One region of the Bacillus sp. NEAU-Y102 genome, then DNA from elsewhere that is predicted to be linked to it. Evidence: riboswitches for the same ligand, from Rfam matches in the RefSeq annotation. Region 1 holds a riboswitch; each other region holds the start of a gene.
The links. A riboswitch is a leader RNA that binds a small molecule or an ion and turns the genes downstream of it on or off. The one in region 1 is predicted to bind S-adenosylmethionine.
Positions count from the first base shown of each region.

Region 2: another riboswitch for S-adenosylmethionine. It lies ahead of ACYFX0_RS01025 (hypothetical protein); the one in region 1 lies ahead of ACYFX0_RS22095 (cyclase family protein).
Region 3: another riboswitch for S-adenosylmethionine. It lies ahead of mtnW (2,3-diketo-5-methylthiopentyl-1-phosphate enolase); the one in region 1 lies ahead of ACYFX0_RS22095 (cyclase family protein).
Region 4: another riboswitch for S-adenosylmethionine. It lies ahead of ACYFX0_RS28405 (peptide ABC transporter substrate-binding protein); the one in region 1 lies ahead of ACYFX0_RS22095 (cyclase family protein).

Region 1 is NZ_JBTWFK010000009.1:73,509-79,662, reverse strand. It holds gene ACYFX0_RS22110 (MFS transporter) at 1-360, shown strand, start outside; gene ACYFX0_RS22105 (nucleotidyltransferase domain-containing protein) at 374-1,156, opposite strand; gene ACYFX0_RS22100 (PRK06851 family protein) at 1,268-2,377, opposite strand; SAM riboswitch class I at 2,526-2,638, shown strand; gene ACYFX0_RS22095 (cyclase family protein) at 2,724-3,356, shown strand; gene ACYFX0_RS22090 (hypothetical protein) at 3,491-3,871, opposite strand; gene ACYFX0_RS22085 (ATP-binding protein) at 4,101-5,327, opposite strand; gene ACYFX0_RS22080 (hypothetical protein) at 5,465-6,154, opposite strand, start outside.
Region 2 is NZ_JBTWFK010000001.1:207,305-213,458, reverse strand. It holds gene ACYFX0_RS01040 (ECF transporter S component) at 1-573, shown strand, start outside; gene ACYFX0_RS01035 (YwiC-like family protein) at 756-1,478, shown strand; gene ACYFX0_RS01030 (hypothetical protein) at 1,509-1,700, opposite strand; SAM riboswitch class I at 1,832-1,930, shown strand; gene ACYFX0_RS01025 (hypothetical protein) at 2,031-2,288, shown strand; gene ACYFX0_RS01020 (SWIM zinc finger family protein) at 2,552-2,941, shown strand; gene ACYFX0_RS01015 (NAD(P)H-dependent oxidoreductase) at 2,965-3,540, shown strand; gene ACYFX0_RS01010 (hypothetical protein) at 3,537-3,890, shown strand; partial or broken gene ACYFX0_RS01005 (TIGR00366 family protein) at 3,931-4,057, opposite strand; gene ACYFX0_RS01000 (short-chain fatty acid transporter) at 4,181-5,548, shown strand.
Region 3 is NZ_JBTWFK010000001.1:971,921-978,074, reverse strand. It holds gene ACYFX0_RS04780 (NAD(P)-dependent oxidoreductase) at 1-455, shown strand, start outside; gene ACYFX0_RS04775 (DUF3909 family protein) at 461-793, shown strand; gene ACYFX0_RS04770 (hypothetical protein) at 845-1,120, opposite strand; gene ACYFX0_RS04765 (1,2-dihydroxy-3-keto-5-methylthiopentene dioxygenase) at 1,409-1,921, opposite strand; gene ACYFX0_RS04760 (methylthioribulose 1-phosphate dehydratase) at 1,899-2,537, opposite strand; gene mtnX (2-hydroxy-3-keto-5-methylthiopentenyl-1-phosphate phosphatase) at 2,534-3,193, opposite strand; gene mtnW (2,3-diketo-5-methylthiopentyl-1-phosphate enolase) at 3,190-4,434, opposite strand; SAM riboswitch class I at 4,499-4,604, opposite strand; gene ACYFX0_RS04745 (pyridoxal phosphate-dependent aminotransferase) at 4,669-5,847, opposite strand; gene ACYFX0_RS04740 (carbon-nitrogen family hydrolase) at 5,862-6,154, shown strand, end outside.
Region 4 is NZ_JBTWFK010000016.1:22,282-28,435, reverse strand. It holds gene modA (molybdate ABC transporter substrate-binding protein) at 1-100, shown strand, start outside; gene modB (molybdate ABC transporter permease subunit) at 106-780, shown strand; gene ACYFX0_RS28425 (GRP family sugar transporter) at 1,080-1,931, shown strand; gene ACYFX0_RS28420 (hypothetical protein) at 1,999-2,142, opposite strand; gene proC (pyrroline-5-carboxylate reductase) at 2,259-3,062, shown strand; gene ACYFX0_RS28410 (aldo/keto reductase) at 3,064-3,897, shown strand; SAM riboswitch class I at 4,050-4,154, shown strand; gene ACYFX0_RS28405 (peptide ABC transporter substrate-binding protein) at 4,287-5,927, shown strand.

The DNA of each region.
Region 1 (6,154 bases):
GATCGTATAGGAGCAAAAATTGTTATTAGCATCTCTTATCTTATGGCAGCCATATGTATCGGACTATTAACAATCAAACCATCTGTTACAATCATTTATCTTTTAATTGGCCTTGCTGGTATTGGATCGGTCGGTATTACTCAAATATTAAATGCATATGTAACACAATACTTCCCATCACATATCCGAGCTACCTCCTTAGGCTGGGGATTGGGGCTTGGCCGAGTTGGTGCAATTGCTGGCCCTATTCTCGTCGGTATTATTATGACAATGCAATATGACTTATCATGGAATTTTTACTTATTCTCCTTTGCAGGTCTTATCGCAGCTATATCTGTTTTCTTCATTCCTACAAAATAAAAAGAGCACAAACTTACTTGTGCTCTTTTTCATATGCTTCAAACAGCATGTCTCGAAATAGTGTATTTAAAACCTCAATATCGATCCCTGATCCCTTTTCAATTCCTTTTACATATTGCCCATAGTAATGAATTTGTTCTTCTAAAAATTGATTTAGCACCTTAATTTTCAATCCAACATCTAATTCAGTACCTGCTTTTTTCTTTATTAACAACTTTTCAATTTCATCTAATACACTACGTTCTAATGGTAATTCTGTAATCAATCGATCAAACTCTACAGGAGGTAAAGTTGCTTTCTCTTCTAGCCACTTACAAGCTAAAATGGGACGTAATACGTAAAAGTACTTTTTCAGCTTTACATTCTCACCTTGCAAAAATTCACGATAATTTTTCGACGCCATATGTAAATAGTGATATATCGTTGCTTTTGGATCAAAATTCTTCTCACTCATCTGTTGAAGTAGTTCTGGAAAATTAGAGTTTTTCGAATAAAAAATTGGTGATCGAATCCACTCAAGTAAAGCTGGATTCGACTTCGCGAATAGTTGCAATGCCTTTTTAATATCCCAACCACTTATATCTAAATCATCGCTAATTGGATATTCAATTACATCTCGTTTATCATGAATTGATAAATACCATTCTACTGGATGTATATAAATAAACCTAACATCATAATCGCTATCTTTCGATGGAAACCCCCAAGCACGACTCCCTGATTCCACCGCAAATAAAATTTTCACATCATTCTCTTTTTCAATTCTTTCTAACTCCAACTCGATTTTCTCTCTCATTTCATAACAACTCCATTTTTTGATTATTTCCTTGGAAATTCGACAATACACTATTAATTTTACTACATACTAAAAAAACTGTCAGAAATTACTGACAGCCTAATGAAACGTCTATTGTTGCTTTTCAATTACAGTAGCAGCAATTCGTTCAAACTCTTTTTGAATCTCCTCTTTATATGCATCTACTATTGAAAAATCCATAGCAGCAATATAAATTCGTTCTAATTTATCACGAACCGATTTTGCTTTCGCTAAGAAAGACATCGCCTCATTCATTTTTGCTTTATACTGAATGGAGACATCACGAATTTCCTTCGCATATTTCTCATCCGTCCCTGGCGTAACAATAAGGGCATACATATCAATAATTTCATCACCCTCGCGACTTGGAAAATATTCATGTGGTGCGGTGCTATCAAAAATTGCAAATCCTAATTCTCTTACGATAACCATATCAAGACTATTCGGGTCAAATCCGCAATGATATACTTCAACTTCAAACCCTTTTTCTTCAGCTTCCTTAGCTAACTTTTTGAGCATCGTTGATTTTCCAGAGCCTGGGCGCCCTTTTATAAAATAACGATGTGGTAACCCTTCTGTTAAATTAGGAACAAAATCAACTGCTCCTTTCGGTGTAGCAGCTCCTAAAAAACGATGTTTTACAAGCGATTGTCTCCCGCTTTTATCTGCAAATAATTTCTGGATTAGCTGATCGGTTAGTTCATTTGCTTTATTAAAATCTATATTATCAATATATATCTTCTCCCACTCATCATGTATAACCAATGCCTCTTTAAAATGTGCGTAAGCAGACTGAAAAGCTTTGCTTGCTTCTGAAACAAATCTTTCAATTTCTAACTTCTGCTTTCTTAGTTTATTTGAGTCCCAAGCAATTCCTAAATTTATATATTCTTCAACAACGCCTGGCATTTTTGGCTCAATAACATGCGGCGATGTCCCATCAACAATTCCTACTTTTAATTTTGGGATAATTACACCATCAACCGATTTATTGTCAGAAGAACAATGTAAAAATTCAATATCATATCCTTTTTCAACCCATTCCCGACCTATTGCCTTTATTAAAGAAGATTTTCCCGTTCCTGGGCCACCCTTTAAGATAAATAATCTGTCTAATCCTTTTAAATTCTCTTCGTATAAATTGTGAAATCCCCTAGCTGTATTACCACCAGCATAATAATTCAATACATTTCCTGTCACTGCACTCACTCCTTCGCAGCATTCTATTTACATAAGCTACAATATGCGAGCAGCTTTATTTGGGTGAATACCTATTTTGTATTGCACGAAAAAAGGAAATGAATTACAATTTAACTATCGGAAAATTCCGATTTCAAAATTAAATACTTCTTTATCAAGAGAGGCAGAGGGACCGGCCCTTTGAAGCCCAGCAACCTCAGTTTATACAAACTGAATAGGTGCTAATTCCTGCAAAATGCATTGCATTTTGGAAGATAAAACTCAACTAGCATGTAAAGCTCATCTTTCTTGATACTGAAGGATGAGCTTTTTATTATTTGAAAAATATATATTGGAGGTATGTAAAATGAAAGTAATTGATCTATCGCAAACATTTGAAAATAATATGTCTCAATTTCCTGGAACACCTAAAATACAACTAGAAGCTGTTACAAGTGTTGAAGAATCAGGCTATCAAGTTACAGATTTTCATTCTGTCGTTCACGTTGGCACACATTGTGATGCCCCTGCGCATTTTATTTCAGGCGCAACGACCATCGATCAATTACCGCTGGATCAATTTGTAGGCGAAGCTGTTCTTATAGATGTAACACATATTCAAGAGCGAAAATTACCTAAGGCAGTATTGCATAATACTGACATAAAAGAAGGTGATATTGTTATTTTTCATTCTAATCTATCCACTAAATGGAATACAGAAGCTTATGAGAAAGAAGCATTTTACCTTTCTGAAGAATTAGCTAAAGAACTAGTGCGATTAAAGGTAAAATCTATCGGTTTAGATTTCATTTCTCCTGATGAAGTCACAACAGAAACATCACCGATTCATCACATATTACTAGGGAATAATATTTATTTAATCGAAAACTTAACAAATCTAGATGCTATCGAAACAAAACGTTTCTTTTTCTCAGCCGCACCTTTAAAAATTAAAAATAGTGACGGTGCTTTCGCAAGAGCATTTGCTGTTATATTTTAAACACAACCTATAAAGCGAACCTTTAATCAGTGGGGGGTTTGTTCATCCCACACCTAACTTCTTTGCTTCCGCTGAATTTTGAGGTGGGGGTCTTACTGCCCGGCAAATAGCGGGATTAAAAAAAGCAAAGGCCACTACTGGTCTTTGCTTCTATATTTTCTATTTAAATTAAGAAAGAATTGTTCCACACGGGGACGCACCCAAGCTAAACAATCTATCTCTTTCTTCTTTGTGCAAGCTATCTCTTCTCCATCTACCATTTCAACAAGTTCTAGTTCTAACAGTTGCCTCGTGAATGCTAACATATTCACTTCTTCAGATGGATACTCTTCTTTTAATTTCTCCTCAATTTCTCCCAATAAAAAACCGTCACGCATCATTGCCAATGCATCAATCCAAAGTGGCGGCATTTCATATTTTTCTCCTGTAATTGTATCTTTTACAATATAATTCTTTTGCTCTTTTCGAAATTGAATCGTGTGTAAACATACAGTCGAATTTAATGTTAATTCCATCATACCACCTCTTTCATAATATCTGCATAGAAAAAAGGATGCGCGTGCACCCCTTCTTATCTTTTCATAACACTACTGAACCGTTACATGAGCAATCAATCTCATGTCGATATTTTCCTCCATTATAAACGAAGTATTTTATAAAAAAAACCCTTCTTGAAACATTTTATAAAATGTTTATATTTACACAACAAGAACACTTTTCTGAAAAATCTTTTCTCCCAATACATTAAACGGTCGGCAGAAAAATTTCGACTTTCGTTCCTACTCCTAGACTACTTTGGATCGTGATACTCCCTTGATGTTCCTTAATAATTTTATATGTAATCATTAATCCAAGTCCTGTACCATTCTCCTTTGTTGTGTAAAACGCCTTGCCGATTTTTTCCAACTTTTCATTCTCTATACCAAATCCTTGGTCTTCAACAGAAATACACAAATGTCCTTGCGTTTTTTGATATGCACGGATATGAATTTCTCCACCCTCTGGCATTGATTCTATTCCATTTTTAATGATATTTAATAACACTTGTTTTAATTGCTTATCATCACCGTTTATAGCCGGTAAATTCCCATCTACTTGTAAATGACATTTAACTCTATATTGCGTTGCATAACTTTCCATTAGATGCACAACATATAGAAGGATGTCTCGTATATTACACCTTTCATAATTTGTTGGCTTTGGTTTTCCTAACAACATCAATTCACTAACAAATCCATTAACCCTTTCAATTTCTTGTAACATAATGTCGTAGCTCATCGTATCAGCTGGATTTCTTTCTTTTTGCATTTGCGTAAACCCTTTTAACGCTGTTAACGGATTTCGAATTTCATGGGCAATTGTTGTAGACATAGTTCCAATCACAGCTAAATTTTCCGTCTCTTTCATATTGTTCATCATTTCAACCACTGTTCTTACATAAGATTGAAATCGTTTTAATAAAGAATGTGAAATAATGAAATAGAATACACATAAAACAAGTGGAATTACCACTTTTAAATCTTGTAATAGCAATGTGAAAAATACGTACTTTCCAATTACACTAAAGGAAACTAAATAAAAGTATTTTCTATTCACGAAAACTGGGGCAAATAAAATTAATAACATTTCTACCATACTACCATGTTCAAAAGGTCTATCCGTTCGCAAATAAATCATTAAATTATTAACAAGATTGATAAACATGTACCCAAATAAAAATAAATATTTTACAGAATATACATACCCTCTTTTTTGAAGGTATATAGAAATAGGAAATATTGCTATTACAAATATAGGCACACCTATCCCAAGACTACCTTCTGGCCAACCTACCGCTGTTCCACTAATATTCATAGCAGGATACACAAAATAATATATAGCGTCATATAAAAAGAATATAATATAGAATAATAATATAAATACCTTTAAGGCTCTTCTTTCTTCATAAATCAAGCTCTTGTATTTGTTCATATAAAAACTCCCCTTGATCGATACAAAAAACTTTCATTGTTATCTCCTTAAAGTATAAGTATGAAATTGCTTTCAGGGCAATATTTAACCTTATAATACTAAAAGGAAGGAGATCTCTCCTTCCTTTTGGTAACAAATTACACCCATTTTACCCTGTCATGTAACAATCCATCAGTAAAATTATTATGCCCCATTACAAAATCCTTCATATATAAATTTAAATACTCACCGTACTTACTTTCTGTATTTAATAACAACTCCTCGACGTAATAAGCACCTTGTTCAAATCGATCTAAAAGTAAACTGGACAAGCCCGCATAAATCCCGCACCCTACCTGAAAATACGTTGCATTCGTTTTATATTTACGAAAAACTTGGCTACTATTCATCACATTATACATATATGTCTCACTATTTTCATAAACGAGTAACACACCGACCAAGTCCTCTCCAGCAACCTCTTCTTCCGCTGGATTAAACACTTTACGATTCCAGTTCCATAAATCTTCTACTTGGTCTAAATTCTGTCTAATTATATTTGTTGTATACTCATTAATTCGGTAAAGAAAACCAACTTCCATATTAAAGTTTTTCCCTAAAATTAATACTTCCTCATGTGGCATTAAACAACCATAGAATTCTTTTTCTCCCAACTTCACTTTATACTCTGAAGCATATACATCTTCATAAAAGTAAAGAGGACGATGTTGACTCATATACATCGGATAACTCCAGATTGCTTCATCTAAAAATCGCTCTACTGCCCATGAAGCATAAAGTGTATGTGGCTTTATAAGCGCTGTATCATTCAAAAACGACGTGTCATG
Region 2 (6,154 bases), on a different contig from region 1:
TTACCTTTCTATATCCGTTTTGAAAGAAAGGCGTTTGTTTCACGTGAAATTGTTCTCGTTGCTGTATTAGCGGCAATTGCAGCAGTAAGCCGGGTGCCATTTTCTATTTTACCAAGTGTACAACCAACTTCTTTTGTCATTATCGTTTCTGCAATTGTATTTGGAAGTGAAACTGGTTTTATGATTGGTGCTACAGCAGCAATCGTATCCAATATTTTTTTAGGACAAGGTCCATGGACACCGTGGCAAATGTTTTCATGGGGCATGATTGGTTTTATAGCAGGTCTACTTCGTAATACATTTTTTATGAAAAAGCTATGGGGAAGACTTCTTTACGGAGTAATTGTTGGCTTTTTATTTGGCTGGATTATGAATTTCTGGGGCCTTCTCGGTTTTATACGAGAAGCAACGTGGGAAACTGTCATTTCGTATTATATCGCAAGTTTTTACTTTGATTTGAGCCATGCGATTTCGAATGTTATTTTCTTATTACTATTTAGTACTTCATGGATTACGATTCTTACAAGATTTAAAAAGAAATACGGTATATTAGATGAGCATAACGTGACATAGAAAAGCATACTCATATAAGGTAGGGTCGCGACTTACATATTCGTTTGCCTCTTTCATGCTTCTTACATATTGTAAGGAGCATTTTTTTGTCAAAAAATTGATTTAATATGCATCCGTTATTATATAAAATTATTTGTATAATGGTAGGTGAGAACTTTTTTCAAAAGTGAGGTGTATAGTTAATGAAGTTAGTTATTCCGAAGCAACATGGTGCATGGGCCATGCTTGTTATTCCTTTTTTATTAAGTGTCATACTTGGGAAACCTACTATTTATCATATTCCATTGTTTTTAGCGTGGTTTTTTATCTATTTAGCCACGTATCCATTTCTTACGTACATAAAGCAAAGACGAAAAAAAGAGTTTTTACAAGCTGCCATTGTTTATTTCAGCATTGCGTTCCTATTTGGGATGATTTCTTTATTATATGAGTGGCGAATTCTTTTATTCTTAATAGTAATGATTCCATTATTTATAGTGAATATGTATTACGCCCGTCAAAAAAATGAAAGAGCACTATTAAATGATATTTGTGCAATCATTGTGTTTTGTATCGGTGGGTTAATTAGTTATTACTTTTCAATGAAGCAAATCGATCATACAGCTTTATTCATTGCACTTATTTCATTTTTATACTTTTTAGGTAGTACGTTCTATGTGAAAACGATGATTCGTGAAAAAAATAACCCGAAGTATCGTCTTATATCTTGGGGATATCATATCTTATTAACGATAATTGTATTTGCGATTAATCCGTGGTGTTCTCTTATTTTTATACCAAGTGTCATTCGAGCAATTGTGTTGTATGGCAAAAAAATTTCTATTATAAAAGTAGGAATTTTAGAAATTGCTAATTCTGTATATTTTTTAATCATAACGGCAATAATTATGAAGTATGCCATTTGAAAAAACTTCCCATCAATAGATGGGAAGTTTTTAATCTTTTTCTAAAATGTGAACGGTGTACTCGCAACGTTGAATAGCTTGTTCAACAGCATAAAGTGATTGTTCAATACGAGCGCGATTAAAATCTTTTTCAACTGTTTCGAGCGCTTCTTCTAAACAATTTTTAGCTTCTTGTAATGATTGAAAAGAATCTTGTACATATCCGCGAGCATTTTGATGCATTTCATAATCCTCCTTGCATGTTCGTATATGGGTAGTATGAACAGTAAGGAAGAAAATATAATTTGTTATATTTATTATATTTGTTTGACAATTAAAGTGGAATTACGTATAGTAAGAATTAAGTGAATATTTTCTTATCCAGAGAGGTGGAGGGACTGGCCCGATGAAACCCAGCAACCGCGATGCAGGTGCTAATTCCAGCAGAACATATTTGTTCTGGGAGATAAGACGAAGATATATACGTAACTTCTTCTTATCGGAGAGGTTTTTTTATTGCAAAAAAACCGATTACGAAAATTTATATTAAGAAGAAAGGGGTTGCGCATTACTGTGACACTCGAAAAATACGTAAAACTGCGTAGTACAGTTTATGAATATATGATAGAGCAAGATAAGCCGATATCATTATTAGATATTCAAGAACATATCGTTTCGCATCATGAAGGAAAATTCACGAAAAAGATGTTGCATCAATTTTATTTATCAAGATTATTAGACGAACTAAAACTGGATGGGAAAATTACATTAGCTGATGAATATCTCTATGCTGAAAAAGGGGTATTGTATAAGGCGAGAAAAGGGAGCTAAGCTCTCTTTTTTTCTTAAAATAACGGAGTATGTAGAGTAAAAGACTGCTAAAGCAGCCTGATACAGGGAATGGTGTTGAGTGTGTAGTGTCAAAAATTGAATGTGCCTGAAAGAGGCAATTCATATCGGCTGCAAATGAAAAGAGACACCTTCGCCGAATAGGTGTCAGTCATTTTGTCATATAGACTTGCTATTTGACAGTTATTAGAATAACATGCAGGGGTTGTGGAAGTCAAAAGGGAATTAAAGGAAGAGGTGTTGTTATGTATGCTTATTTAATAAAAGAACTATATAGGCATATTCCGAAATATATTATTGATAGAGGATATGAATATTATGAAGATGGACATGTAGAAGATGTTGAAGTACATGATAATAAAGTATTTGCTTTTGTGAATGGTAATGCAGGAAATTATGAAGTCGTTATCGACCTCAAAGATTTTTCAGAAAGTAACTGTGAGTGTCCCTATGAAAATTATTGTAAACATATGGCGGCAGTTGTTTATGATATTCAAGGCACTGGTGAGAGTGCAGTTAAAGAGAAACTGAAAGATTTAGAAAAGGAAGAGTTACTTACTGTATTAAACCGTTTATTACAAAGTTCGAAAAACGTGCAAATTGTAGAGAAGTTGTTAAAGAAGGGGAAACTTTAACTTATAGAGGGAGTTGTTATGTAGTGAATGTACTAATTGTATACGCTCATCCTAATCCTTCAAGTTTTAACGCGGCGATTTTAAATCATGTGCAAAAAGGACTACAGGAAACAAATCATTCAGTTACCGTACTTGATTTATACAAAGAACAATTTGATCCAGTCCTCGTGTTTCATGAAGAGAAGAAAAGACGTGATTTAGTAAATGAAGAGGAAACAGCTCGGTACAGAACGTTAGTAGAAGAAGCAGATACACTTCTATTCATCTATCCAATATGGTGGTGGGGGATGCCAGCAATTTTAAAAGGATTTATCGATCGTATTTTCGTAGCTGGATTTGCTTATAAATATGAAGGGGCTCTGCCGAAAGGATTATTGCAAGGGAAAAAAGCATGGGTTATTAATACGTTAGACTCGCCTCTATGGTACGTCGCATTGTTATATCGATCAGCAGATTGGATTATGATGAAGAGAGGTGTTTTACGTTTTTGTGGCATTCGCGATATAAAACGGTCAGTGTTTCAATCTGTGAAAACGAGTAAAGTATCAAAGCGTGAAAAATGGTTATTACAAATAGAAGAAAAGGCTCGTACATTATGAATGAAGTCGACCGTATTATAAACTGTGTTCAGTATGATGGCGAACTTTTTCGGAAGTATGTTACGCGTTTACTTCAATTGAAAAAATGCAGCGATACATTTCAACAAATTCAAATTGAGTTAAGAAATGACTACTTGATAAGAGGAATTTGTGAAAGAGAAGTTGATGAGGTAGTACGGGGAAGTAAAGAATATGAAATGCATTTTCTTCCTAAAGTATTACAGTGGAATTTTTTGAGGGAAAATCCATATCTAATTGAAAAAGTGTGTGAAGATTTTTTTGCGTTTGAGGCATTACATCTTAAGGACGTAGAGTGGAATACAGTTATAAATTGCATGGGAAATAAATGATTTATTATGTAAAAAAACTAGTATAAAACTAGCTTTTCGTTTAAATAAATAAGAAGTATAGACTAAATGATAAAACCCGCATATAGTAAGTTCACAACACAAAATCCCATAATGTCACGAGCACCTAAACCAGCTATCGCTAATGCTGGTAATGCCCAGAAAGGTTGAAAGGAACGGTATTTGAATATTGATCTAGTTGATTAATATGCAGCAAGTGCAAAAGGATTTTATTTTCTTTTGTGGAATGTTATTTATATTTACCTTATTAAAATTTAGAAAGGAGAATATTTATGAAACATTCCTTAATGGAGACAAATTCAGAACCAGAAAAGAAAGAATCGTTGCTTACACGATGTGCAAATATATTTTCGAGATGGTCTCAGAAATATGTCCCGGATGCCTTTGTTATTGCAGTGCTGCTCACTTTATTTACTTTCATTATAGCTTTGTTGATGAATCCCTCAAATCCGTACAAAATCGTAAAATCTTGGGGGGATGGGTTTTGGACTTATTTAACGTTTACAATGCAAATGGTATTGCTAATGGTTACAGGGATGACGTTAGCTTCTGTCCCGTTTATTAATAGAGCCTTGCAGTCTGTTGCAAAGTTAGCCGATACACCTCAAAAGGCCTATACGATGACATTTTTGATCAGTGCAATTGCATACTATATCAATTGGGGGCTAGCCGTAGTTGTGGGAGCTATCATTGCAAAGGAAGTAGCAAAAAAGAATGCGAATGCACATTTTCCATTACTTGTAGCAGCTGCTTATGCTCCGACAGCCTTATATAGCGCAGGTCTCTCCAGTTCTATTGGCCTGACAATTGCCACAAAGGATCATTTTCTTGTAGATATGATTGGAATTATTCCTACCTCACAAACAATCTTTAGTTACTCTACTTTAATTATTTTTTTCACTCTATTCATCACGATGCCAATTATTATTGTACTTATGGCTCCCAAAAGTGGGATTATCAGCTATAAAGCAATCGAAACTGATACAAATTCTTTTGTAAAACCTCCTCAAAAAAGTTTAACTCCTGCGGAAAAACTGGAATGGACACCAGTTTTAGGAATAATATTAGGCGCAATCGGCACGTTGTATTGTGTTTATGAATTCATGAACGGTCATAGTTTAGATTTAAATATCATTAATTTGTTTTTCTTGTCACTTGGTTTGCTCCTACATGGTTCTCTTGGTAACTTTGCACAAGGATTTAAAGAATCTGCGCAATCCATTTCTCCAATTATCTTACAGTTTCCATTTTATGCAGGGATTATTGCTGTTTTAGGTAGTTCAGGTTTGGGAAGCTCAATCATTGAATGGATGGCATCCATTGCGTCAAAGGATACATTTGATATATTTACATATTGGTCAGCGGGGCTGGTAAACTTATTGGCGCCATCTGGCGGGGGGCAATGGGCTTTACAAGGACCACTGCAGGTCCCGGCAGGATTGAAGTTAGGTGTAGATCCGGCTACTATCGCTATGGCGGTAGGTTGGGGGGACGCATGGACAAATTTGATTCAGCCGTTCTGGGCATTACCTCTTTTAGGTGTGCTGGGATTGAAAATTAAAGACATTATGGGTTATTGTTTCATTCTTTGCATTTGGGTTGGCATAGTTACAAGTTTATTGATGTTATTTGTATATTAGCTTTAATAGGAATGCCAATACTATCAAGTAATACTATTAAAATGAAAAAACCTATTCTTTCTATAAATATATAGGAAAGGATAGCGTTTTTTTATGTCTATTCTTGTATCTGATGAATTACAATTATTTGCTTAAGAATTTTAAAGATTGTTATCTTCAAATATCTTACGAGAGATTACTAGGGATGTTGGTTTTGTGCAACAAACAGATAGGTACCAAGCAAGTATTTAGTTACTTTATATGCTTGGATGAGTCAAAATACCACTAAAACTTCTTTCACATGTATGGAATGTACGGTTTTTTTATCCACAAGCTGTTCTTTATCAAGCTCAGCATGATGATCACCATTAACACTATGGTTGAAAGTATACAATATGGTATGGCAGAACCGAGAGTGTTGGAAGTACTACGAGAACTGTTGGACATTATTAATAAGCGACAATAAAAATTTTTTCCTGAACGCAAGAGGAGTTTTTTATTGGGAATAGTAAGGGTGAGGGGAGGTGCATTACATATGGGAAAAGGTAGAAGTAATAATGCAGGTAAAAAGCAACCAAATTTCGATGATTCATCTAATTTCGCTAAACAAAGCCAACCGACAGAAAA
Region 3 (6,154 bases), on a different contig from region 1:
GTGGAGAGAAAGAAATATATGATAGATGCTTACCTTTACTTGAAAAGTTAGGAACAAACATTCAATTACAAGGACCAGCTGGGAGTGGACAACATACAAAAATGTGCAATCAAATTGCGATTGCTTCCAATATGATTGGAGTATGTGAGGCTGTTGCTTACGCGAAGAAGGCTGGACTGAATCCAGATAAAGTGTTAGAGAGCATTTCAACAGGGGCAGCAGGTAGCTGGTCATTAAGTAATTTAGCTCCTCGAATGTTAAAAGGAGACTTTGAGCCGGGATTTTATGTAAAGCATTTTATGAAAGATATTAAAATTGCTTTAGAGGAAGCAGAAAAATTACAATTATCAGTCCCGGGCTTAAGTATGGCGAAAGAATTGTATGAAGAGTTAATTAAGGATGGAGAAGAAAATAGTGGAACACAAGTATTATATAAAAAATATATAAGGGGGTAAACGAGGTGGACCTTCAAAAGTTTGATGAGATGATTGATACTGTACAGCGAGCTACTTGTATGAAAATTAATGAAAAACAAAAAGAAGCTTTTAAACAAAAGTATGATTTTGAACCAGAATTTGAATATGGAAGAGATGAGAAGGGGCATTATGTAATTCGAACCTCAAAAAAGATGTTAGAAGAAATGGAGTTTTATTTGGCATTGAAATATGATCGTGATGGAGTGGATCTTTATATGCAAGCTGAGATTGACGGTATATTTCATGTATCTGTTAGCTATGGTGAAGATGCCCTACATCTACAAGAATTGTTTCAATTTCTAGAAGAAAATAAATAAAAGTCCTCATTTGAGGACTTTTATTTATTTAGTCATCTTTAATTTTTATAATTATAAGTTAGAAGCGCGGCGGCATCGTTCAACCGGGAATGGGATAATTTGTGCGATGTGATTAGGACCCAATTGTTTTGTACGAGCATGGCGTATTATATAAAAAGCACACAGAATTGAAACAGGAATAGCGCCGAATAAACCAAACAATAAAGCGCTTACACAAGATGCGACAAATCCTAAAACACCAATTTCTAACTCTTCCATAATAGCTCCTAAAATAACTGGAAATGCTCCACATGTAACCCCAAGTATAAGTGCGATAAGTAAGCTCATGATTATCCCCCTCTGTTTGCGATATTATTTTCCTTCTTAATTAATTGTAGTATATCATATACAAAACAGAATTTTCAGAAAAAATTCAATAAATATTCAAAAAATGTTCAAAAAATATACTTGAAAAATCAAGGTGTTAAATTTGTGATGAAGTGGTACTTTTGAGTAAATAAAAAATCAGGCTTATTTCAAAAATGAAATAAGCCTGTTCCATAGGAGGATGTATATATGTAGAGTGAATAAAAGTTTGGAAAAGGGGGTCCAAGTCCTTTTATTCAACTAACTACCTTAATAGATTGGAACCCAGCCTTCAGTTGTCACAAAAATACGAATAGCTACAACTTGACGATCATCTTGCAAGGTAAAATAATGTCTTGCATTTTCAGGAACAGATATGAGATCGCCTGGCTCAAGTTCAACATCAAAGAATTTCCCATCTTTGCCTTCAATAGCGAAAATGCCATGACCACTGACGATAAAGCGAACTTCGTCATCTGTATGATGATGTTCTTTTTGGAAATTAATTAATAATTCGTCAAGGTTAGGTGTGCTATTTGAAAGTGAAATTACATCATGTGCTTTATAACCTCGACTTGCTGAAACATCAGCGATTTCTTTTGAAAAAACAGCTAATATTTCAGCTTTGTTTTCATCTGTTAACGAATAATTTTCATTTAAATGAGTAGGAAGTTTAGAAATGTTCCATTTCTCATATAAAACGCCTTCCTCTTGTAGAAATTTAGATACTTCCACTTCATTTTCAATGCGAGTATTTACTTCATGAATACGAATTTGCGCCATTAGAAACGCCTCCTTGAATTGATAATAGTTTTATATGAAATTGGAATAAAAACTCATAAGCTTCTAATCTTTTCTTTGCATCAAAGCTATCTCGGCCCCATACGGTAATACCGTGGTTACGGATTAATACTGCTCCTGAATCACCTTTTATATGCTTTCGGAAGTTTTCTCCAAGCGTTGGGATATGGGCATGGTTTTCGATAATAGGAATGTGAATTGTTGCACCTTCTTCCCAAATATCGAGAGCTTTAATAATTTCTTGATTTTGAAGGGTGACTGCATCATTATATAAATTTGTGATGACATTGTTATCAGTTGTATGAACATGAAGTACGCACCCGGCATTTGTATTGTTATAAATATGTGTATGCAATACTGTTTCTGCTGACGGGCGTAATTCAGTCTCTAATACGGGAACCCCTAAATGATCTACTAATAGAAAATCATCTGGAGTAGTTTTTGTTTTATCTTTACCACTTGCTGTAATAAGAAAAGTAAGGGGCTCATGACTAACCTTTATAGAAATATTACCACTCGTTGCCGGAAACCAATTTCGTGTTGTTAATTCTTTTTTTATCTCGCTTAAGTCATACCATTGACGAAAAAGTTGTTTCATAATTTCACCTCCAACAAATGTTTTAATTCATTTTGAATATCATGGAATGTTTCAAACGGTGTATAAGCAATATAATTCTCTTCACACTTTGTAATAAGGAAGTCACGAGCAAATACTTTATCTGCTTGTTTCGCAGCTTGTAAATCAGTAATTGAATCTCCGATCACAATATGGAAGTCATTCGTATCACTCAATTTACGGATGAGAGATGATTTACATAATCCGCAATGATTTTGACAATGATGATCACAAGGATGAGGCCAATTCACCGTAATGTATTCATTTGAAAAATCTGTTTCATTACAGTAAATTTGCTCTTTTGGAATGAGTCCTTGTAAGAGTGGATAGACGAAGAAATCCATTCCACCTGATATAACGTAAAAAGAAATGTTATTTTCATTTATAAATTGTATAAATTCATGAAAACCATTACGAATTTCAGCAGTTTCTATTAAAAATTGAATAATTTCATCGTGCAGATGAGTAGGTATTAATTGAAATAATTGAGAAACACCTTCTTGAATAGATAGCTCTTGTGATAAAATTCTATTCTTTACTTCTTCAGCTTCTGGTGGTGCGAATTTTTCCATAATGGACATAATGTTATCATTATTTGTAATCGTGCCATCGAAATCACAAAATACTTGAATACTCATAATTTCACCTCATGAGAGGGATTTCCCCATATTTGTAGTGCACTATGCAAATTTATGTCATCTACTTCATGGAGTGGTTTATTTTGCAAAGTAGCATTAATTGCAGTACGGAAAGCTTTACCACCGCCTTGCGCTCCATTTGGATGTCCATGTATCCCGCCGCCAGCATTAATAACAACATCTTTACCGAAATCTCGTACAATAAAGGGAACGAAACCAGGGTGAATACCAGCAGACGGAACAGAAAAGCTCTTCTTGAAAAATGCATCGTCTTCATTTAAATATTTTGAGATAGCAAGAGCTTCCTCTTTTTCTAGCGCAACACTTCCGTATGGAGATGGGAATAATGAAAAGTCAGCCCCAGCATAGCGTAGTAGCTTTCCGAGTAATAATGGAGATGAAATTCCATATAACCTAGATGCTGAATAAGCACCACTTACAGCAGGGTGTGCCATAATAGGAACTGGGATTTCATCATCTTCTGCAAGTGATTGTAGTACATCTAGTCCGTAAGCAAATACGTTAAATAATAGAATATCAGCTCCAGCTTGCACTGCACGTTTCGCATTTTCTTTTAAATCAAAAGTTCGTCCTGTTAAATTTACGGCATATAACGTTTTATGTCCGTATGTTTCATATACGGATTGTAAAACTTCTTTTCCAGATACAATGCGTTTCGTAAGTGGTGTTAATGCATTTTCAAATAATATTTCATCATCTTTTACTATATCTACACCACCAATTGCTTGATCGCGTAATTGCGTTTTTAAATACCCAATATTTCGTCCAATCATTCCTTTAAAAATACTCATTAAAAGGGGACGATCATGCACTTGTAAAAGATTTCGAATACCATCTATACCGAACTTAGGACCAGGAAAATGCTTTTTTAACTCATCTGAAAAAGTTAAGTCAATTAATTTTACTTCGCCATCAAGGGATAGCTTTCCAAATGTAGTCGTTAAAATTGCTGGTAAATCTGGACTGAAGTTTAATAACGGATATTCGATTTTAATAATTCCGCGTTTTACTTTTTTACGTAAATACGAATTTGTATGTTCATTTTCAGCTAATTCCTCAATATGAATGACGTTGCCTTTATGTTGCTTTAATTGTTCTTGCAATAATTGTGGCAAATGAGTCCAAGAGCCAATTGTTAAACCAAGTGCAATTTGCTCAGCCTTTTTTTCTAAGTTATGTGAATCATCATGGATTAAATACGTCGCTATAATTCCGCTCATTGTTATAACCTCCTAGTTAAATAAAAAAACCTCTCAGCTAAGGAGAGGTTTTTTTACAACCAGCTCCTTATCTGTCAGCGTAATGCTGCGAGAATTAGCACCGTGTCTACAATTGTAGATCGGTTGCCGGGTTTCGTCGGGCTCGTCCCTCCACCTGCTCTTGATAAGAAGTATTTAGAAATGTTTAAATTTTTAAGATAACTGAATTTTGTCAGATATTTTTCATGTTGTCAATTACTTTTTGAAAAAATTTAATTTATCAATTCGATTAATGGCTTCCCGTAATCTATCTTCTGTATGCAAGAGACCCACACGGATATACCCTTCGCCATGTTCACCAAATCCAACACCAGGAGCAACTGCAACATGTGCTTTTTCTAGTAAAATATCAGCAAATTGCTCAGAGGTATATCCTTTTGGAACAGGAAGCCATGCAAAGAATGACCCTGTTGGAATGTTTACATTCCAACCAATTGATTGACAAGCCGAAATAAGAGCGTTTCGTCGAGATTCGTAACTATTTACAAGGTCTATTACGCAAGACTGTGAACTTAATAGTGCTTCGCGGGCAGCATCTTGAACTGCACCAAAAATACTAACATACATATGATCTTGTAATAAGTTAATGGTTTCAATGACACTTTCATTCCCTACTGCAAAAGCAATACGCCATCCAGCCATATTGAAAGTTTTCGATAGAGTGTAAATTTCAATACCTGTATTTTTAGCACCGTCTGCTTGCAAGAAACTAACAGGTTTTTGACCATCGAATCCAATCGCACCGTAAGCAAAATCATGAACCACTAATATATTATGTTTATTAGCAAAATGAATAGTTGCATCAAAAAAATCTTTTGATGCAGTAGCACCTGTAGGATTATTTGGATAGTTTAAAAACATTAATTTTGCACGCTCGGCAATAGAGTTATTAATTTTTGTGTAATCTGGTAAAAAGTTATTTTCTGCAATAAGCGGCATTGTTTCAAATTGTGCTTTTGCTAAAGCAACTCCTGATAAATAATCTGGATAGCCTGGATCTGGAACGAGAATCGAATCACCAGGGTTTGTAAAACAAACTGGTAATTCTACTAATCCAGCCTTTCCACCAAACAATATAGCAACTTCAGTTTTCGGATTTATTATTACATCATATTCACGTTGATAGAATGTTGCCACGGCTTCTTTTAAACTTTCATGTCCGCGAAATGGCGGATATTTATGATGAATGGTCTTTTCTGCAGCATCTTGTAAAGCTTTTACGATATGCTGCGGTGTTGGTTGATCTGGATTACCTTGACCTAGATTAATAACATCGTGACCAGCTGCAACGAATTTGTTAACTTTTGCAACAAGTGAAGCGAAAAATTGTGTTGGCAATGATGTTACTATCTCAGAAGGTTGAAATAATTTCATACTTTCCACCTCTTTTGAAAGTTGTTACAATTCTAGTGACAAATGATATAATCTTTCCAGTATTTTGTAAAGAGAAAAATAAGAATGGGGCTGAAAAAATGAAAGTCGCATGTATTCAAATGGATATTGTTTTTGGGGATGTAGAAAAAAATATTGAGAATGCTAAAAATAAAATAAGCGAAGCGATGAAGGAGAGACCGGATGTTATTGTCTTACCAGAATTATGGACAACAGGATATGATTTAGCAAGACTTTCTGAAATTGCAGATAGGGATGGATTGGAAACGAAAGAAAAGTTGAAAGAATG
Region 4 (6,154 bases), on a different contig from region 1:
ATCTAAACATAAGAAAGAGGCGACTTCATTTTATGAGTATTTGCAGTCAAAAGATGCACAATCTATCTTTAAGAAATATGGATTTACAGTCCTGTCGTAATTACTATGAGCATTGATGCTATTATATCGCCTGTCTTTCTATCTTTAAGAGTAGCTGCGTGTGCCACTATTCTCGTTACAATTTTAGGGACGATTGTCGGGCGAGCACTAGCTCGCTCCTCATGGCGATATAAAGTACTATTAGAAACCATATTTTTATTACCAATGGTACTTCCACCAACTGTTATCGGCTTCTTTCTCATTATCATCTTTGGAAACAACAGCCCGATCGGAAGGTGGGTTGAATCATTATTTCAGCAGTCTATTATGTTCACATCTACCGCTGCGATCATCGCTTCTACAGTTGTTGCATTTCCGCTTATGTACCAATCAGCGAAAACGGGATTTTCTATCGCAAATGTACAAATTGAAGAAAGTGCTCGTGACCTTGGCGCAAGTGAATATCAAGTTTTTCTGCACGTTACACTTCCGCTCGCATTTCCTGCATTACTAAGCGGGATGATTTTGAGCTTTGTCCGCGCGCTCGGTGAGTTTGGTGCTACACTCATGTTTGCCGGGAACATTCCTGGTAAAACACAGACAATCCCAACTGCAATTTACATGGCCATTGACGCAAGTAATATGCAACTCGCCTGGACACTTGTGGTTATCACTATTAGTATGTCACTCCTATTTCTGCTATGTATTCAGCTTATTAACAAAAGAATTACTAACCTTTAAAGCAGCTTTTTTGGAAGCTGCTTATTTATTTCTTAGGAAATAAATAAGTCGTTGGGAAATAACTGAATTTTACCTCTTATTGAAATATACATTTTATTTGAATTCACTTTCTAAAATAGGCAATTTCCTGTTATTATATGGAGGTGTTTCAAAAAATGAAGAAATGAAAACGCATTTATATCGTGAATTCTTCATCCTGTTTTAGCGATCGGTAATCTTCTACTCTATTAGTGGGGCATTACCGATCGTTAGAACGATATGTAATTATATTGGTATAGGAAACCGAAGGGAGTCTTGTAATGGACATTTTATTAGCGCTTCTTCCTGCAATTGCATGGGGAAACATCTTATTAGTAAGCGTAAAAATGGGCGGTGGTGCATATAGCCAAACGGTAGGTATGACAATCGGTGCTCTATTCTTCGCAACAATTATGTATGTATTTACTCAACCAGCTTTAACAATGACAGTCTTAATTGTTGGTTTTATTTCAGGTTTATTCTGGGCTTTAGGACAAGTAAACCAATTAAAAACAGTTGAAAAACTAGGTGTTTCAACTACCGTAACAATTTCTACTGGTATGCAACTTGTTGCAACTTCTATCTTTGGGGTTATCGCTTTCCGTGAATGGACTACTACGACAACAATTGTTCTGGGAACGATTGCAATCCTATTAATCGTAGTTGGTGTTGTATTCACATCACTAGATGATAAAGAAAATGCTCAGCCACCAGGACAATTGAAAAAAGGACTTCTTACTTTAATTGTTTCTACTTTCGGCTATCTTGTATATGTAATTATTATTCGTTGGTATAATATCGATGGTTGGTCTGCTATTTTACCACAAGCAGTTGGTATGTTTGTTGGTGCGGTTGTACTGACGTCTAAACATAAACCATTTAACAAATATGCAATTCGTAATGCTTTATCCGGTTTACTATGGGGAACGGGAAACTTATTCTTACTTCTTTCATTACCACGTGTCGGAGTAGCAACAAGCTTCCCATTATCTCAAACTGGAATCGTTATCTCAACATTCGGTGCAATTGTCTTCTTAGGTGAAAAGAAAACAAAACGTCAATTGATCTTTATTGCACTAGGCAGTGTTTTAATTATCGGCGGTGCTGTATTACTTGGTATGACAAAAGCATAATCTTATATTCTATTAGTAAACCCCTGAAGCATATATGCTTCAGGGGTTTTTCCATTCTAATTATTTTCTAGATATAATTATTTGTATGTTCTTGCCCCTTATAATTGCTCTTCCACTCTAGCAAACCAGCTACACATATAAAGAGATTAATAACAGCTAATATTAGTATGACGTAGAAACCAGTATAAGTAATAGCCCTTTCCTTTACCATGAATTTCCGCCTTCTCATTATCCATTCCATCTACGGTAAGTCTTTTCTTTTTACAAAATTCTCTTAAAGATGATATCGTTTTTATAACATATCTCTACTAGAAAGGAATAAAGGATATGCTAACTAAACATCGAATTTTATTTATTGGTGCCGGTCGTATGGCCGAAGCTATATTTTCCGGATTACTTAAAACAAGCAAAGAGTACATCGAAGAAATTATCGTCTCTAACCGAAGCAACGCAGAAAAACTAAAACAGTTACAACATCGATATAATGTGTCTACTGCAACAGATTGGAAGCAGCATGTTACATCTGTCGATACGGTTGTTTTAGCAATGCCACCTTCTGCTCATGAAGAGTTATTAGCTGAGCTATCTCCGTTAATATCAAATCAACTTGTCGTAACAGTAGCAGCTGGCGTTGGACCATCTTATTTAGAAGCTAGACTCCCAAAAGGCACGCCTGTTGCTTGGATTATGCCTAATACAGCTGCTGAAATTGGAAAGTCTATCTCCTTATATACAATGGGACAATCAGTAACCGAGATGCATCAAGAAACCCTGCAACTGCTTTTAAGAGGTATTGGTACTTCGCAACTTTGTACTGAGGAAGAAGTTCATCAGCTTACTGCAGTTACTGGAAGTGCACCAGCCTTCCTTTATTACTTTGCTGAAAGCTTAATTGAAGCAACAAAAAGTTATGGAGTCGATGAAGAAACCGCAAAACATCTTGTCATTCAAATGATTTCTGGCTCTGCTTCTATGCTCGAACAAACGCAAGATCCAGCTAACCTCCGCGAACAAGTAACAACGCCAGGTGGTTCCACAGCTGAGGGTCTCAAAACTTTATACGAATATAATTTTTCAGAGGCAATTCAAAAAGCAGTAGAAGCAACAAACAAAAAAGCTAGGGGGAAATAATATGACTTTAACAAGTTTAAAGGACTATACAACATTACATAACGGTGTAAAAATGCCTTGGTTTGGTTTAGGTGTTTTTAAAGTAGAAGATGGTTCAGAAGTAATTGATTCTGTAAAAGCAGCAATTAAAAATGGCTACCGCAGCATCGATACTGCAGCAATCTATCAAAATGAAGAAGGCGTTGGACAAGCGATTCGTGAATCCGGTGTTTCACGTGAAGAATTATTTATTACCTCAAAAGTATGGAATAGCGATCAAGGATATGAAACAACACTTCAAGCATTTGAAACTACATTAGAGAAATTAGGTCTAGAATATTTAGATTTATATTTAGTACATTGGCCTGTAAAAGGGAAATATAACGAATCATGGAAAGCATTAGAAAAGCTTTATAAAGATGGCCGTGTTCGCGCTATCGGTGTGAGTAATTTCCACATTCACCACTTACAAGACGTATTTGAAATTGCTGAAATTAAGCCAATGGTCAACCAAGTGGAATACCACCCACGTTTAGCACAAGAAGAGTTACACGCTTTCTGTAAAGAACATAATATCCAGCTTGAAGCTTGGTCACCATTAATGCAAGGACAACTACTAGATAATCCAACGTTACAAGAAATTGCGACAAAATATAATAAATCAACTGCGCAAATTATTTTACGCTGGGATTTACAAAACGAAGTTGTAACAATCCCTAAATCAATTAAAGAACATCGCATTATTGAAAATGCAAACATCTTCGACTTTGAATTAAGTGCTGATGATATGAAAGCAATTCAAGCTTTAAATGAAGATCGTCGCGTTGGTCCAGATCCAGATAACTTTAACTTCTAAGCGAAAAACCACTGCCATATGCAGTGGTTTTTTCATTTAATATAACTGAAAATTTAAACTATACTCCATTTGGTTGACACTTCATTGTTCAAGGTGTAAGATTTTGAATTATCAAAGAAACACAAAAATTAATAAAATTTATTCGTTTACTCATTGTATCAAGAGAGGTGGAGGGACTGGCCCTTTGAAACCTCGGCAGCAGGTTCATTTTGAATACTGTGCCACTTCCTGCAAGCTTTATGCTTGAAAGATAGAATGAGGGACTTCGTTTATATACGGGTGCATAACTTGTACGTAAAAATCCCTCTTTCTCAATATGAAAAGAGGGATTTTTTATTTTTCATTTCCCTCATCGTCATCCAAACTTAATTATTTAGGAGGAAAATCAAATGAAAAAGAAGTTTGTACCCGGTATTGCATCAGTTGTAGGAGTAAGTATTTTATTAACTGGTTGCGGTAGTTATAAAAACGAAGCAAGCGGAGCAAATGCAAAAGACGAGGCACCTAGCAAACAGGTTTTAAATTTATCTTCACCTACTGAAATACGAACAATGGATACGGCCCGTGCTACAGATACTGATTCTGGTCAAGTAATGAGAAACGTATTTGAAGGTTTGTATAATCTTGGTGAAGGTAACAAACCTTTCCCTGGCGTTGCAAAATCTCATGAAGTAAGTGGCGATAAAACAAAATACACATTCCACCTGCGAGATTCAAAATGGTCAAACGGCACTCCTGTTACAGCGAAAGATTTTGTGTTCGCTTGGCAGAGAGCCGTAGATCCAGCAACAGCCTCTGAATATGCATTTCTATTCTTTGATATTAAAAATGCAACAAAAATTAACAACAAAGAACTTCCAGCCGACCAACTTGGTGTAAAAGCAGTTGATGACCATACGTTTGAGGTAGAATTGGAGCGTCCTGTTCCGTATTTTATTAGCTTAACAGCGTTCCCAACATTTCTACCAATTAACGAGGAATTCTTTAAAGCACAAGGTGATAAGTACGCTTTAGAAGATCATACAATCTTGTACAATGGAGCTTTTACACTAAGCGATTGGAAGCACGAACAAAGCTTTAAATTCAAGAAAAACCCTACCTATTGGGATAAAGATACTGTCAAACTAGAAGAAATCAATTTTAACGTCGTAAAAGAAAAATCAACAGAAGTAAATTTATTCGAGTCAAAACAATTAGATCGTATAAAACTAACATCTGACTTTGTCGATAAATATAAAAAGGATGCTAACTTTAAAGAACGTCCAAACGTAGGCGTACAATTTTTACGTATGAATCAACAAAACAAAGTGCTTCAAAATGTTTCTGCACGCCAAGCAATTGATCAAACAATTGATAGAAAATCCTTTGTAAATACGTTATTAAATGATGGATCTACACCAACATTTGGTCTCGTTCCAAAAAACTTTGCAAAAGGACCTGAAGGAAAAGACTTCCGTACTGCAAACGGCGATTTAACAAAAGTTGATACAAAATCTGCACAAAAGTTATGGAAAAAAGCTAAACAAGAGCTTGGTTCTGAAAAGATAACATTAGAATTATTAACGAGTGATGCTGACCTTGATAAGAAAACTGGTGAATTCTTAAAAGGGCAACTAGAAAAGAATTTAGATGGATTAACAGTAAATATAAAACCGCAACCGCGTAAGCAACAAGTTTCGCTTTTATTAAAAGGTGACTACGAAATCGGAATTGACGGCTGGAGCCCTGACTTTGCGGATCCAATTACATTCCTTGAGCTATTTACAACGAATAACCCTTATAACTTAGATCATTACTCTAATAAGGAATTCGATGAAACAATAGCAAAAGTGAAAACGACTTTAGCTGGTGATGAAAAAGCTCGCTGGGAAGCATTACTAGAATCCGAGAAAATATTATTTAAAGACTCTGTTATCGCTCCTCTTTACCAAAAAGGCGAATCTTATTTAGAACGTTCTTATGTGAAAGGAATTGTGCAAGTAGACTTTGCGGGTCAATTAAATTTCAAGTGGGCAAAAATTGAAAAATAAAGTAAAACCGTAATAAGTGAGGGTTCTTCATCCCCACTTATTATTAGCCCACACCAATTGTTTTTTTAGCAAAATATATTAAAAGCAGGTTCTCTCACACAAGAGAATCTACTTTTTTAATATATTATTCTAAGAAATTAACATTCTATTTTTATTATTGACATATAGTTCTTTCCAATGTTAATATTCTAAATAATCAAAGAAACAAAATATTTCACCATCAAAAT